One region of the Buttiauxella gaviniae genome, then DNA from elsewhere that is predicted to be linked to it. Evidence: predicted binding sites of a transcription regulator. Region 1 holds the regulator's gene; each other region holds the start of a gene.

Evidence for each region. Region 1 encodes Fur, which represses iron uptake genes when iron is present. Its sites were predicted from a motif close to ATAATAATGAGAACNACTATCAA; they were not measured.
Region 2: AB1E22_RS01480 (TonB-dependent siderophore receptor) is a predicted target of Fur. The motif match lies at 2,472-2,494, and genes of this name have one in related genera.
Region 3: AB1E22_RS19015 (TonB-dependent siderophore receptor) is a predicted target of Fur. The motif match lies at 1,938-1,960, and genes of this name have one in related genera.

Annotation. Positions count from the first base shown of each region.
Region 1 covers NZ_JBFMVT010000002.1:3,229,907-3,234,039, forward strand. The annotation lists gene glnS (glutamine--tRNA ligase) at 1-94, shown strand, start outside; gene chiP (chitoporin ChiP) at 567-1,964, shown strand; gene chiQ (ChiQ/YbfN family lipoprotein) at 2,012-2,338, shown strand; gene fur (ferric iron uptake transcriptional regulator) at 2,430-2,882, opposite strand; gene fldA (flavodoxin FldA) at 3,293-3,823, opposite strand; gene ybfE (LexA regulated protein) at 3,998-4,133, opposite strand, start outside.
Region 2 covers NZ_JBFMVT010000002.1:176,534-180,666, reverse strand. The annotation lists gene AB1E22_RS01485 (Gfo/Idh/MocA family oxidoreductase) at 1-70, opposite strand, end outside; gene AB1E22_RS01480 (TonB-dependent siderophore receptor) at 211-2,403, opposite strand; gene AB1E22_RS01475 (siderophore-interacting protein) at 2,596-3,489, shown strand; partial or broken gene AB1E22_RS01470 (IS481 family transposase) at 3,617-4,133, shown strand, end outside.
Region 3 covers NZ_JBFMVT010000002.1:3,992,184-3,996,316, reverse strand. The annotation lists gene AB1E22_RS19020 (alpha,alpha-trehalase) at 1-1,239, shown strand, start outside; gene AB1E22_RS19015 (TonB-dependent siderophore receptor) at 2,005-4,133, shown strand, end outside.

The DNA of each region.
Region 1 (4,133 bases):
TTTCTGCCTTGATAGCCGTTATGCAACCGCTGAAAAACTGGTATTTAACCGTACAGTTGGTCTGCGTGATACCTGGGCGAAAATGGGCGAATAATCCCCTCGCTGTAAGTCAATATCTGACAAAAACGTCGCAAATTGCGGCGTTTTTTTTCGCTTTATAATCATCAGCTTAACTTTTTATCTGCATTCGCGTTGCGAATTAATGTTATTTAAGTCCGTTTTCATACATTTTCTTCGGTCAATCCTGAAGCATAAAAAATTCTAGCAATCACTATGTGAGCGCTCTCTATTAGAGCTTTGTATGTAAATTAACGTAATTTACCCTATAAAATTCTCGTGTCGTTGTTTGTTACAAATACTCATAAATTATGTGCTCTCTGTCATAGTATCGGAATGAACTCTTACAAAGTCGTTGATAATTCGCGTCGCGAAAAATAGTCTTATGAACAGCAGTAATGCGGGCAAATATTCATAACCGCTTTAGCCGTTAGGCATTTTTACTTTTTTTCGCGATATGACGTCTTTTAACGTCCAGCGATTATTTATACGTCAAAGAGGAATATTATATGCGTACGTTTAGTGGCAAACGTAGTGCGCTGGCTCTTGCTATTGCAGGTGTCACGGCTCTTTCCGGACTGGTTGTAATCCCTCAGGCAAGTGCAGCAGGTTTTATTGATGACTCCACGCTGACCGGCGGTGTCTATTACTGGCAACGTGAGCGCGACCGTAAAGACGTTACAACGGATAAATACGAAACCAACCTCGCTCACTCCACATGGAACGCAAATCTGGACTTCCAGTCTGGTTATGCTGCGGACATGTTCGGTCTTGATATTGCGGCCTTTACTGCTATCGAAATGGCAGAAAATGGTGACAGCGGTCACCCAAACGAAATCGCATTCTCTTCAAAAAACAAAGCGTATGACGAAGACTATTCCGGCGATAAAAGCGGGATTAGCCTCTATAAAGCCGCTGCTAAATTCAAATATGGTCCAGTCTGGGCGCGTGCAGGTTACATCCAACCCACCGGTCAAACTCTGTTGGCTCCGCACTGGAGCTTCATGCCAGGCACCTATCAGGGCGCTGAAGCGGGTGCAAACTTTGACTATGCAGATGCGGGCGCATTGAGCTTCTCCTACATGTGGACTAACGAATATAAATCCCCATGGCACCTGGAGATGGACAAGTTCTATCAGAACGATAAAAACACCAAAGTCGATTACCTGCACTCTGTCGGCGCTAAATACGACTTCAAAAATGATTTGATCCTTGAAGCGGCCTTCGGCCAGGCTGAAGGTTATGTGGATCAATACTTCACCAAAGCCAGCTATAAATTTGACATTGCTGGTAGCCCGCTGACCACCAGCTATCAATTCTATGGAACGCGTGACAAAGTCTCTGATGGCAGCGTCAACGATCTGTACGACGGTACTGCATGGTTGCAGGCATTAACCTTCGGCTATCGAGTCGGCCAGGTCGACCTGCGTCTTGAAGGCACCATGGTTAAGGCAGACGGCCAGCAGGGCTACTTCCTGCAACGTATGACGCCAACTTATGCATCTTCTAACGGTCGTCTTGATGTGTGGTGGGATAACCGCTCTGACTTCAACGCCAACGGTGAAAAAGCGGTATTTGCAGGCGCAATGTATGACCTGAGCAACTGGAACCTCGCGGGTTGGGCGGTAGGTGCTTCTTATGTTTACGCATGGGATGCTAAACCAAGCTCTAAACCGACGACCGATGGCTTCTACGATGCGGATCGCCGTCTGAAAGAGTCTGCATACAGCCTTGATGCAATGTATACCGTTCAGGATGGTCGTGCGAAGGGAACCCTCTTCAAGTTGCACTTCACTCAGTACGACAACCACTCCGATATTCCAAGCTGGGGCGGGGGTTACGGCAACATCTTCCAGGATGAGCGCGACGTGAAATTTATCGTTATCGCCCCATTCACCATCTTCTGATTTGATTCCGGGCATGAGAATGCCCGGTTTGTTTAAGGATACTCAGCATGAAAAAAATCATTTTAGTGACGGTGATGGCTTTAGGTTTGAGCGCCTGCGCACAACCGAAAACAGCGCCGGAAGATTCAAAGCTGAAAGCAGCTTACAGCGCGTGTATTAACACCGCCGAAGGTAATCCGGATAAAGTCCAGGCGTGCCAAAGCGTGCTCAATGTGCTGGCTCAGGAAAAACAGCATCAGGAATTTGCGAAGAAAGAGACGGTTCGCACCCTCGATTACCAGAATTGCATTCAGGCAACCCGCACGGGTAACGACCAGGCGGTCAAAGCCAAATGCGATAAAATCTGGCAAGAGATCCGTACCAACAACCAGTAGCGGTGATCTTCATGCAATAAAAAAACCGGTGAGCTTCCTCACCGGTTTTTTTACATCTGACCTCTGGGTTAGGGAAGCCAGGATAGACGGATTACTTTTCGCTGATTTCGTGTGCGTGCTCGTCTGTACGGCAATCACCTTCAGCGCAGTGACCATAAAGGTACAGGCTGTGGTTCGTCAGACGAATGCCATGACGAGATGCAATCTCACGCTGGCGCGCTTCGATTGAATCATCACTGAATTCAATAACTTTGCCGCAGTCCAGGCAGATTAAGTGGTCATGGTGATGCTGTTGCGTCAGTTCGAACACGGATTTACCGCCTTCGAAATTATGACGGGTCACAATGCCTGCATCATCAAACTGGTTTAATACGCGATAAACGGTGGCGAGACCAATCTCTTCACCCATATCAATCAGACGCTTATATAAGTCTTCCGCACTGACGTGATGATTCACCGGCCCCTGCAACACTTCTAAGATTTTTAATCGAGGAAGCGTGACTTTCAGGCCGGCCTTCTTTAATGCGGTATTGTTGTCAGTCATGCGGAAATTGTCCTGTTGCTTAACGAATCGCTCGGACTCAGGGTGAGCGTTAAGATGAATGCGTCTCATTATAGAACTGCAAATTCTAAATGGGAACCGCAAGTATTATACCCGTCATACTTCAAGCTGTGGGGGGTGTTGGCTGCACTCACTTACCCCAGTCACTTACTAAAGTAAGCTCTTGGGGATAAGCTCCCTGGCCGCCTGGCCACAACTTGAATTATTTAGGGTAAAAGCATATTCAAGCCAGAAAACTGCGGCTGAGTCGCGATTTGCTTGCCTTACTAGCTATTTTCCAGGAATTCATTGTACAGGGACAAACTGAAAAGTTACAAATTTGTAGCAATTATTTTAATCGGAAATATCTATTGATAATGTGACGCAGCCAAAGGGCCACGTCACTAATAGCATTAAGCGCTGAGGATATCAGCCAGATTCAGTTCTTCAGAAACCTGGTTAACCCATTTCTGAACGCGCTCTGCGGTAAGCTCAGGTTGGCGATCTTCGTCGATAGCCAGGCCAACAAAGTGATCGTCATCTGCCAGGCCTTTAGACGCTTCGAAATGGTAACCTGCTGTTGGCCAGTGGCCCACAATCGCCGCACCGCGCGGTTCGATAATGTCGCGAATAGTACCTAATGCGTCACAGAAATATTCTGCGTAGTCTTCCTGGTCGCCACAGCCGAACAGCGCAACCAGTTTGCCATTGAAATCAACTTCTTCCAGCGTCGGGAAGAAATCATCCCAGTCGCATTGCGCTTCGCCGTAATACCACGTTGGAATGCCGAGAAGCAGAATATCGAAGCCTTCCAGGTCTTCTTTGCTGCTCTTAGCAATGTCATGCACCTCAGCAACGTCCTTACCGAGCTGTTTTTGAATCATTTTCGCGATATTTTCGGTATTACCGGTGTCGCTGCCGAAAAAAATGCCTACGATTGCCATGAGTAAAATAACCTCTTGATACTTAATGGTATGATGGCTGCTATTTGGCCACAGATAGGGCAATCATAGCAGAACACATCACGGGGCGGAAACTGCTATAACCCTGTAGTGCACAGACTGCAACATTATACCCATCGTCCTGCAACTCGAATGCTAATGGGTATAACACGATATCTAACTAAGATGTTGCTTCAGTTGTTCGAGCAGTATCTCTTCAATCAGTTCACTGCGGCTGATATTGCGCGCTTCAGCCAACTGATTAAGAGCCTCTACCGCCTCATTGTTGAGCTTTAACTCCACTCGCTTCAGG
Region 2 (4,133 bases), 3.1 Mb from region 1:
AGAGGCGGCGTAAAGCCGGAAGATATGCCGTTTCGATGACCGAACCTAAACCAATAAAACCTGCCAACATAATTAAGATCCTACGAAATATAAGTCGTATCTATCATTAGAGTCCTTATGTTTTAAATGAGTATAGCGCTGCGGTCGAGTGAGAATATGTGTACGTGCGTAAAAAGCAGGCTGGTTTTTAATCAGCCTGCTGAAAAAATCTTAGAACAGTAAGGAGTAGTTCACACCATAGGTGCGTCCGCGGCCTTTATATTCATAAAGCGATGGGCTGCCGTAGGTTGGGCTATACAGTAGCGGTGCACGCTGGCCCCAGACCGTGGTGTAGTCTTTATCCAGCAGGTTTTCGATGCTAAAGCTGAGTTTGCCAAGCGGCAGAGCGTAGCTACCGATAAAGTCCACGGTGTTATAACCGTTGATTTTGTTGTCGCTGGCATCGGTTAAATCGAAAGTTTGCTGGCTCTGGACGCGCAGGCTCCACGGCTCTGGTGCCCAGCCAACGTAAGCGGTGGCTTTCGACGGACTGGCGTAAATCACGTCCCACTTCTGCCATTTGCCATCGACTTTGGTTTCGGATTTCAGCACGTTAAAGTTTACGCCGGTGCTCCAGACGGTATCCGGGATAAAGTAATCCAACGCACCTTCAACTCCATAAATTCGGCGCTTATCGTCTTTGACGTTTATGGTCATATCCGCTCGATTGATCGAGATCGATTTGTCTGACAACGAATAGTAGGCCGCAACCTGGCTACGCAGGCTATCGCCGGTATAACGCCAACCTAACTCATAAGAATCGACCTTGATCCCCTGAAGTTTTGACTGCCCGACGTTAACGCTGTTTACCAGTTGGTAATGGCCGTTCACCAGGCGATAAGTGCCGTTGCCGTAATATTTGCCCGGGTCTGGCAGCTCAACACCCTGCGAGAAATTAAACCATGCTTGCTGGCGTTCGGTGAGGTGCATCAGGATGCCCGCGTTAAACAAGAGATTGTCGTAATCGGTGCTGCCGCCAGGAATGGAGTCCGCCGAACGGGCAAGCCCGTTCGCAATGCCTTGCTGTTGAGCAAAGCCGATAAAATCGTCAACTTTATTTTCAGTCCACTGGTAGCGCACGCCACCGCTCAGGGTAAAGACATCGTTGATGTCATAGCTGTTTTGCAGGAACGGCGCAAAGTTTGTGATGGTGTAACCAGGATAACGCCCGGTGGTGTAGATACTTTGGTTATTCAGCCCGCCCGACGCGTTGGCTTTCGCTAAATCAAAGAACATCTGGTTTGAGGTAAAGCTCTCGTGGTCGGCATCCAGGCCGTAAGTCATCTGCCAGCCATCAAGTGGTTTACTGGTTAGCGCCAACTTCGCGCCGTACTGATCGGTATCCTGTTGGGAGGCGGAGAAACTGGTCACCGTATTGCGCGTCAGCGTTGGGAACGGATAGAAAGTCAGCGATTCATCGCGATAATAAATTTGCCCGACCACTTCCTGGCCCAGGAAATCGCTGTTGGAATATTGCAGGCTAATCAGATGGCGCTCGGTGCCGGGAATGCGGTCGGAGTTTAGTTTATCGCTGACAAATGCCGTACCGTTGCCGGTTACTGCGGAGAAGTTTTCACCTAAATTCAGTCCGTAATCATCATCACCCTGGCTCTTATAATATTGCGTCACCACCTGCAATTGCTGGGTTTCATCAATTTGAATGGTGCCGGTACCCATCACATCAAGGCGATCGGAATACTGCAAACCGGTCTGCGTGTTATCGAGCAGAGTTTGATCGCCGTTGCCGTCAAACCAGCCGCCAAATTTCTGGTATGCCACCGATAAGCGCCCGGAGGCATTTTCGTTACCGCCTGAAATCGCACTTGCCACGCGTTCATCGTGATCTTTGCTGCTGTTGAAGCCGGATTTAATCCCGGTTTCAAACTCCATTTGCGTTTCAGGCTGGCCTTTTTTCGTGACGATATTAATCAGCCCGCCGGTACTGCCGCCACCGTAAAGCGATGTGGCACCCGAGATCACTTCAATGTGCTCAATGTTAAACGGGTCAATGGAATCGAGCTGGCGGCTATCGGTTCGGGATGAGTTCAAACGCACGCCATCCACCAACACCACAATAGAACGACCGCGCATATTCATGCCGTAGTTAGTGCGGCTTTGGCTGCTCACATCCAGGCCGGGGATTAATTGTGCAAGGGCGTCTTTCAGCTCCTTACCCCCCTGAATCTGCTGTTCAAGCTCAGTGCCTTCAATAACCCAGGTCGTCTGCGCCATTTCTGCCACAGTGCGGTGCATGCGGTTCGCTGAAACCGTAATGTTTTCTTCGGAGGTTTGCTGAGCGAAAGCCGGTGCCATCATCGCCAGAAGCAGCGGGTTAAGCACCCAGCGCGTGTTTTTGTGCGTCATCATCATTCCTTGGATGGGAAAATATTAACATTTGCAAATATTTTGAAATAAAAGTGAGCTGAATTTTGCCGATAACAGTTCTCATTATCAATATCAATTGGTAGTATTTCTTAAATTAATCTTATGAATAATCACATTATTTCTGTGGTTTACTTTCTCTGGGCGTGAACCAGATACGGCTAAGGAGTCGGAATGGCAGAGGTGCAAAGTTATCGGATGTTTAACGTGCAACTGGTGCATAAATCATCAGTTTCGCCATCGCTGCTGAGTCTGGTGTTTGGTGGTCCGGATGTCGCACACATGAAATGCGACTCACCCGATCAGCGAATCAAAATGTTGTTTCCGTCGGAAGATGGCTCAGTGCCGGAGTTGCCAGAGCACGGCCAGTGGTACCCACTGCTTCTGGCGTTGCCGAAGGAGAAACGCCCGATTGTTCGGACTTACACGTTGCGTCACGTAGACCGTGAGCGTCAGGAAGTGACAGTCGAATTTGTCAGCCACGGTTTGGAAGGGCCCGCGTCGGCATGGGCGATTGCCTCAAAGCCTGGCGATAAATTACAAATCGTCGCCCCAAATGCAGAGTACCCGGAAGATAGCGGCGGGTATGAATGGACGCCGCCGGTAGGGTTACGGCAGGGTTTGATTATCGCCGATGAAACCGCGCTTCCGGCGGCGCGGGGTATCCTGGAAAAACTATCGACGCAGAAAAATCCGCCACAGATTCAGGCATTTTTTGAGGTGCCGGAGCAGGGGGACTGTGTTGATTTAAGTGAATTTAATTTTGCGGAAATTCACTGGCTGGCGCGTAAACCGGCGAACGCAACGCACGGCGAGTGTTTACTTAAAGCCGTCAGGCAAATGGCGCGAATGCCAGAAACCGCGGGCAGGATTGAAGCCGTTACTGAAGAAGCCGAAGGCGAATTGCTGTGGGATAAAGCGACGACCGATGACCAGGCGTTTTACGGTTGGGTGGCAGCGGAATCAACGGTCGTGAAGATGCTGCGCCGCTATTTGATTGGTGAACGCGGGCTAAATCATGATGCCATTAACTTTATGGCCTACTGGAGTAAAGGGCGGGAACGCTAATCTTTGCCCCGTTTGGACCCCACCCCAGCCCTCCCCTTTGTACAGTCCGGGGACATCGTGAACACTTGTTCGGGGACATGGTAGACACTTACAACTAAGGCATGAGTACTTCTTTCAGGAGCCGCTTATGCCGTGGGATGCGAGAGATACCATGTCATTACGTACCGAGTTCGTTCACTTTGCCTCGCAGGACGGGGCCAACATCCGGGCGCTCTGTCGTCGCTTTAACATTGCGCCTGCCACAGGTTACAAGTGGCTGCGCCGCTGGCTGGCTGAAGGCCACGCGGGCCTCACTGAGCGCCCGCGAACACCCCGTCATTCTCCCCACTGCACGCCTGAGGCTGTTGTCGACCTGTTACGCCAGGCTCACGCACGCTATCCGGCATGGGGCGCCCGCAAGATAAAGGTCGCACTCGAGCGCCAGGGCCACACCCTGCCTGCCTTCAGCACCGTCCATAACCTGATGGCACGCCATGGGCTGTTGCCCGGCCTCCCGTCCGGCATTCCTGCCACCGGGCGTTTCGAACATGCTGCCCCTAACCAGCTCTGGCAGATGGATTTTAAAGGGCATTTTCCGTTTGCCGCCGGTCGCTGCCATCCACTCACCCTGCTCGATGACCACTCCCGTTTCTCCCTGTGCCTGG
Region 3 (4,133 bases), 760 kb from region 1:
GAAGTCTATTACTGGGACAGCTACTTCACCATGCTGGGGCTTGCGGAAAGCGGCCACTGGGACAAAGTGCAGGATATGGTGGAAAACTTTGCCCATGAAATTGATGCCTGGGGGCATATTCCCAACGGCAACCGCAGCTATTATCTGAGCCGCTCTCAGCCTCCGTTCTTTGCGTTTATGGTGAAACTGCTTGCCAGCCACAACGGGGATGAGGTTTACACCACTTATCTGCCGCAGTTGAAAAAAGAGTATGCCTACTGGATGCAGGGCAGCGACTCGCTTGAGCCTGGCGCTGAAACGCTGCGCGTGGTGAAACTCAAAGATGGGTCGGTGTTAAACCGCTATTGGGATGACCGTGATACGCCGCGTACCGAATCGTATTTAGATGACGTCACCACCGCGAAAAATAACCCTAATCGCCCGGCAACAGAAATTTACCGCGATTTGCGTGCCGCTGCTGCATCGGGCTGGGACTTTAGCTCGCGCTGGATGGATAATCCCGAACAGCTCGGCTCCATTCGCACCACGTCCATCATTCCTGTCGATTTAAACGCGCTGTTATTCCAGATGGAAAAAACCCTCGCCCACGCCAGTACTATTGCGAAAGACAGCGCGGGTGCCGGGCAATATCAGCAGGCGGCTGATGCCCGACAAAAAGCGATGGAAGCGCATCTGTGGAATGCAAAACAGGGCTGGTATGCGGATTACGATCTGAAAACCCACGCGGTTCGTTCCCAGTTAACGGCTGCCGCACTCTTCCCGCTGTATGTGCATGCCGCATCAAAAGAGCGGGCCGACAAGATGGCGACCATCACGCGGGCGCAGTTGCTTAAAGCCGGTGGGCTCGCCACCACCAATCTGAAAACCGGCCAGCAATGGGATGCCCCGAACGGCTGGGCGCCGCTGCAATGGGTGGCAACCGAAGGGCTGCAAAATTACGACCACAAGGATTTAGCCATGGAAGTCACCTGGCGCTTCCTGACCAACGTGCAGCATACTTACAACCGCGAGCAGAAGCTGGTTGAAAAGTATGATGTTTCCAGTACTGGTACGGGCGGCGGTGGCGGTGAATATCCACTGCAAGATGGTTTTGGCTGGACCAACGGCGTGACGCTGAAAATGCTCGATTTGCTGTGTGGCAGCGAGAAACCGTGTGATTCCACGCCGGATAAATTGCCGTCCGCGACGCCAGGCCCGGTGACGGAGACGACAAAAGCGGTGGAGACGACCGGGCAGTAATTTATTACACCTGATTAGGCCCTCACCCTAACCCTCTCCCTCCCAGGAGAGGGAATTTTTCGGTTTCCCTTTTTCCCCTGGTTGTCTCTTATTCACATCTTTGCGTTCAACACAGATGATATTCACTCTGTCAGTATCGGGAAGGTTCCTTTCACCGGAGGCTAAATCGCCGCAAGCGGTAAACCTCCATTTCCCCTGCGCGTTATTACTTTTGCACGGCATCGCTTTAGATTTAGCAGCAAAGCCAACGCGACAATATTCTTGAAATTTGCAGCAACACCCTTGTTCCCGGCTTAAATCGCCCCCGTTTTTCCCCTTCAGTCAGGGTCACGTGGTCGGGAACCACGTGAGAGAGCGACCGTCGGGAACGGGTCGCGAACGACCCTGAATGTTGGGGAAAAACGGGGGATTACCGCTTTAGCGGCGATTTACTTGCCGGGCGCCGGGGTCGCCAGGGGAATGGCGTCATTCCCCTGGCACGTTCACCATTAGAGGTGATTACATGGAAAAACTAAACGTTTGGGTGAACGGAAAACCTCAGCACCGTACAGATCTCACCCTAAAAGATTGTCAGAGTGAGACCTGTATAAGAGACAATCTCCTTGGAAGAACAATGGGACGAGGCCCATAAACATTAATCTTTTCATGGCTTTTCAATTATCTACTGCCAACATTTGCACTTGAAACACAAAACAATAACGATAATAATTCGCATTACTATTTTTATCACCACTAACAAAAACACCTTCTCGGGAAAATAATTAAATGAAATTGGCCTTTACCGTAAAGCGCTCCGCTTTACTTTGCGCGCTTGCACTCGCAGCTCCAGCTTATGTCATGGCAGAAGACACCGTCGTGGTGACCGCGGCACCTGCTGAAACCGCCACCAGCCCTACGGAAGGCTATAGCGCAACCGTCAGCCGCGGTGCCACTAAAACCGATGAGCCGTTAATTACCACCGGGCAATCTGTTTCTGTCGTGACTCGCCAGCAAATTGAAGACCAGGGCGCACTCAGCGTGAACAGCGCGCTGAATTACACCCCGGGCGCGTTTACTGGTTTTGCCGGCGGTGCAACCCGCTATGACACCGTTGCTCTGCGCGGGTTCCACGGCGGTGATGTGAATAACACCTTCCTGGATGGCCTGCGCCTGATGAGCGACGGCGGCAGCTATAACGTGGTGCAAGTTGACCCGTGGTTCCTGGAGCGCATTGACGTTATTAAAGGGCCATCTTCAGCGCTTTACGGGCAAACGATTCCTGGCGGCCTGGTGATGGAAACCTCAAAGCGCCCGCAATTTACCGAGGAAGGCCACGTCCGTGCGATGTACGGCAATAACAATACCAACGGCACCGCGTTTGATTACACCAATGCGATTAACGATGAATGGGCGTATCGCATTACGGGGTTAACCAAAAATAGCGACACGCAATATGAAAAAACGCGCGACGAACGTTATGCGATCTCCCCGTCTCTGCTCTGGCAGCCGGGTGAAAACACCTCGCTGTTGCTACGCGCTTATCTGGAAAAAGATCCGTCCGGCGGCTTCCACGGTTCCGTCCCCGCAGACGGCAGCATCTATTCCAGCACCGGGCGTAAACTCAGCACCGGCTTTTCTGACGTCGAGCCTGGCAATGACGAATTTAAACGCCACCAGCAGATTTACAGCTACGAATTTGCGCATCGCTTTAACGAGGTGTGGGCATTCCGCTCCAACGCCAGTTACACCCACTCCAACGTCGGCCTGAAGCAGGCTTATCAGATTGGTTGGGCGGATGCAGCACATGACGAACTGATGCGTTATTACAGCGGTGAAACATCGTCGCTCGATGCCTATGCTATTGATAACCAGCTTGAAGCTGATTTTGCGACCGGTGATCTGGACCACAAAGTGGTGCTCGGCGGCGAGTTCCATAAATACACCAATAACCTGTCTGATGACTCCGCCTACACCACGAATCTCAATCCGTGGACCGGCGAATCTGGGGGCCCTGGCGGTTTCTACTATTACGATCCGCGCGACCCAACTTACGCCACCATCAACCAGGGTCTGCTGACCAAAGCCGGTAAGCGCCAGTACGAACAGACCGGCGTTTATTTGCAAGATGATATGAAATGGAATCAGTGGCATATGACGTTGTCTGGCCGCTATGACCACCTGGTCACCAAAAGCCATATCGTCGCAGACGCCATTGACAGCGACATCACCGATAACCGTACTGATGACCATTTCAGCGGCCGCGCTTCCCTGCTGTACGCATTTAACAACGGCATTTCACCGTACGTAAGTTACAGCCAGGCGATTACCCCGCAGGTTCTGCCGGATGCTGATGGCAAACTGCTGAAACCAACAACCGCTGAACAGTATGAAGCAGGCGTGAAATATCAGCCGGTGGGCACGGCGGATATGTACACCGTCGCACTGTATGACCTGACGCAAAAAGATGTCGGCAACCGCGTGGTGCAAGGCAGCTACTATGAACCGGCGGGCAAAGTTCATTCCCAGGGCGTGGAGCTGGAAGCTCGCTCTCAGTGGAATAACCGCTTCTCCACCATCGCCGGGTATACCTACAACAAAGTGCGCTTTAAAGATGCCATTGACGGGAACGACGGCAACACGCCATACGTGACGCCGGATCAGATGGCAAGCCTGTGGGGAATGTTCAAAGCCGATTTTGGCATTAGCCTGGGCGCGGGCGTGCGTTATATCGGTAAACAGTGGGCTGATAACGAAAACACCCTGCGCGTGCCGTCTGTCACGCTGCTGGATGCCATGGTTCGCGCAGACATGGGCGCGTGGACGCCAGCCCTGAAAGGCGCATTCGTGCAGGTTAACGCCACCAACCTGACGGGCCGGGATTATGTCGCGGGCTGCTACGGCACGGGCTACTGCTA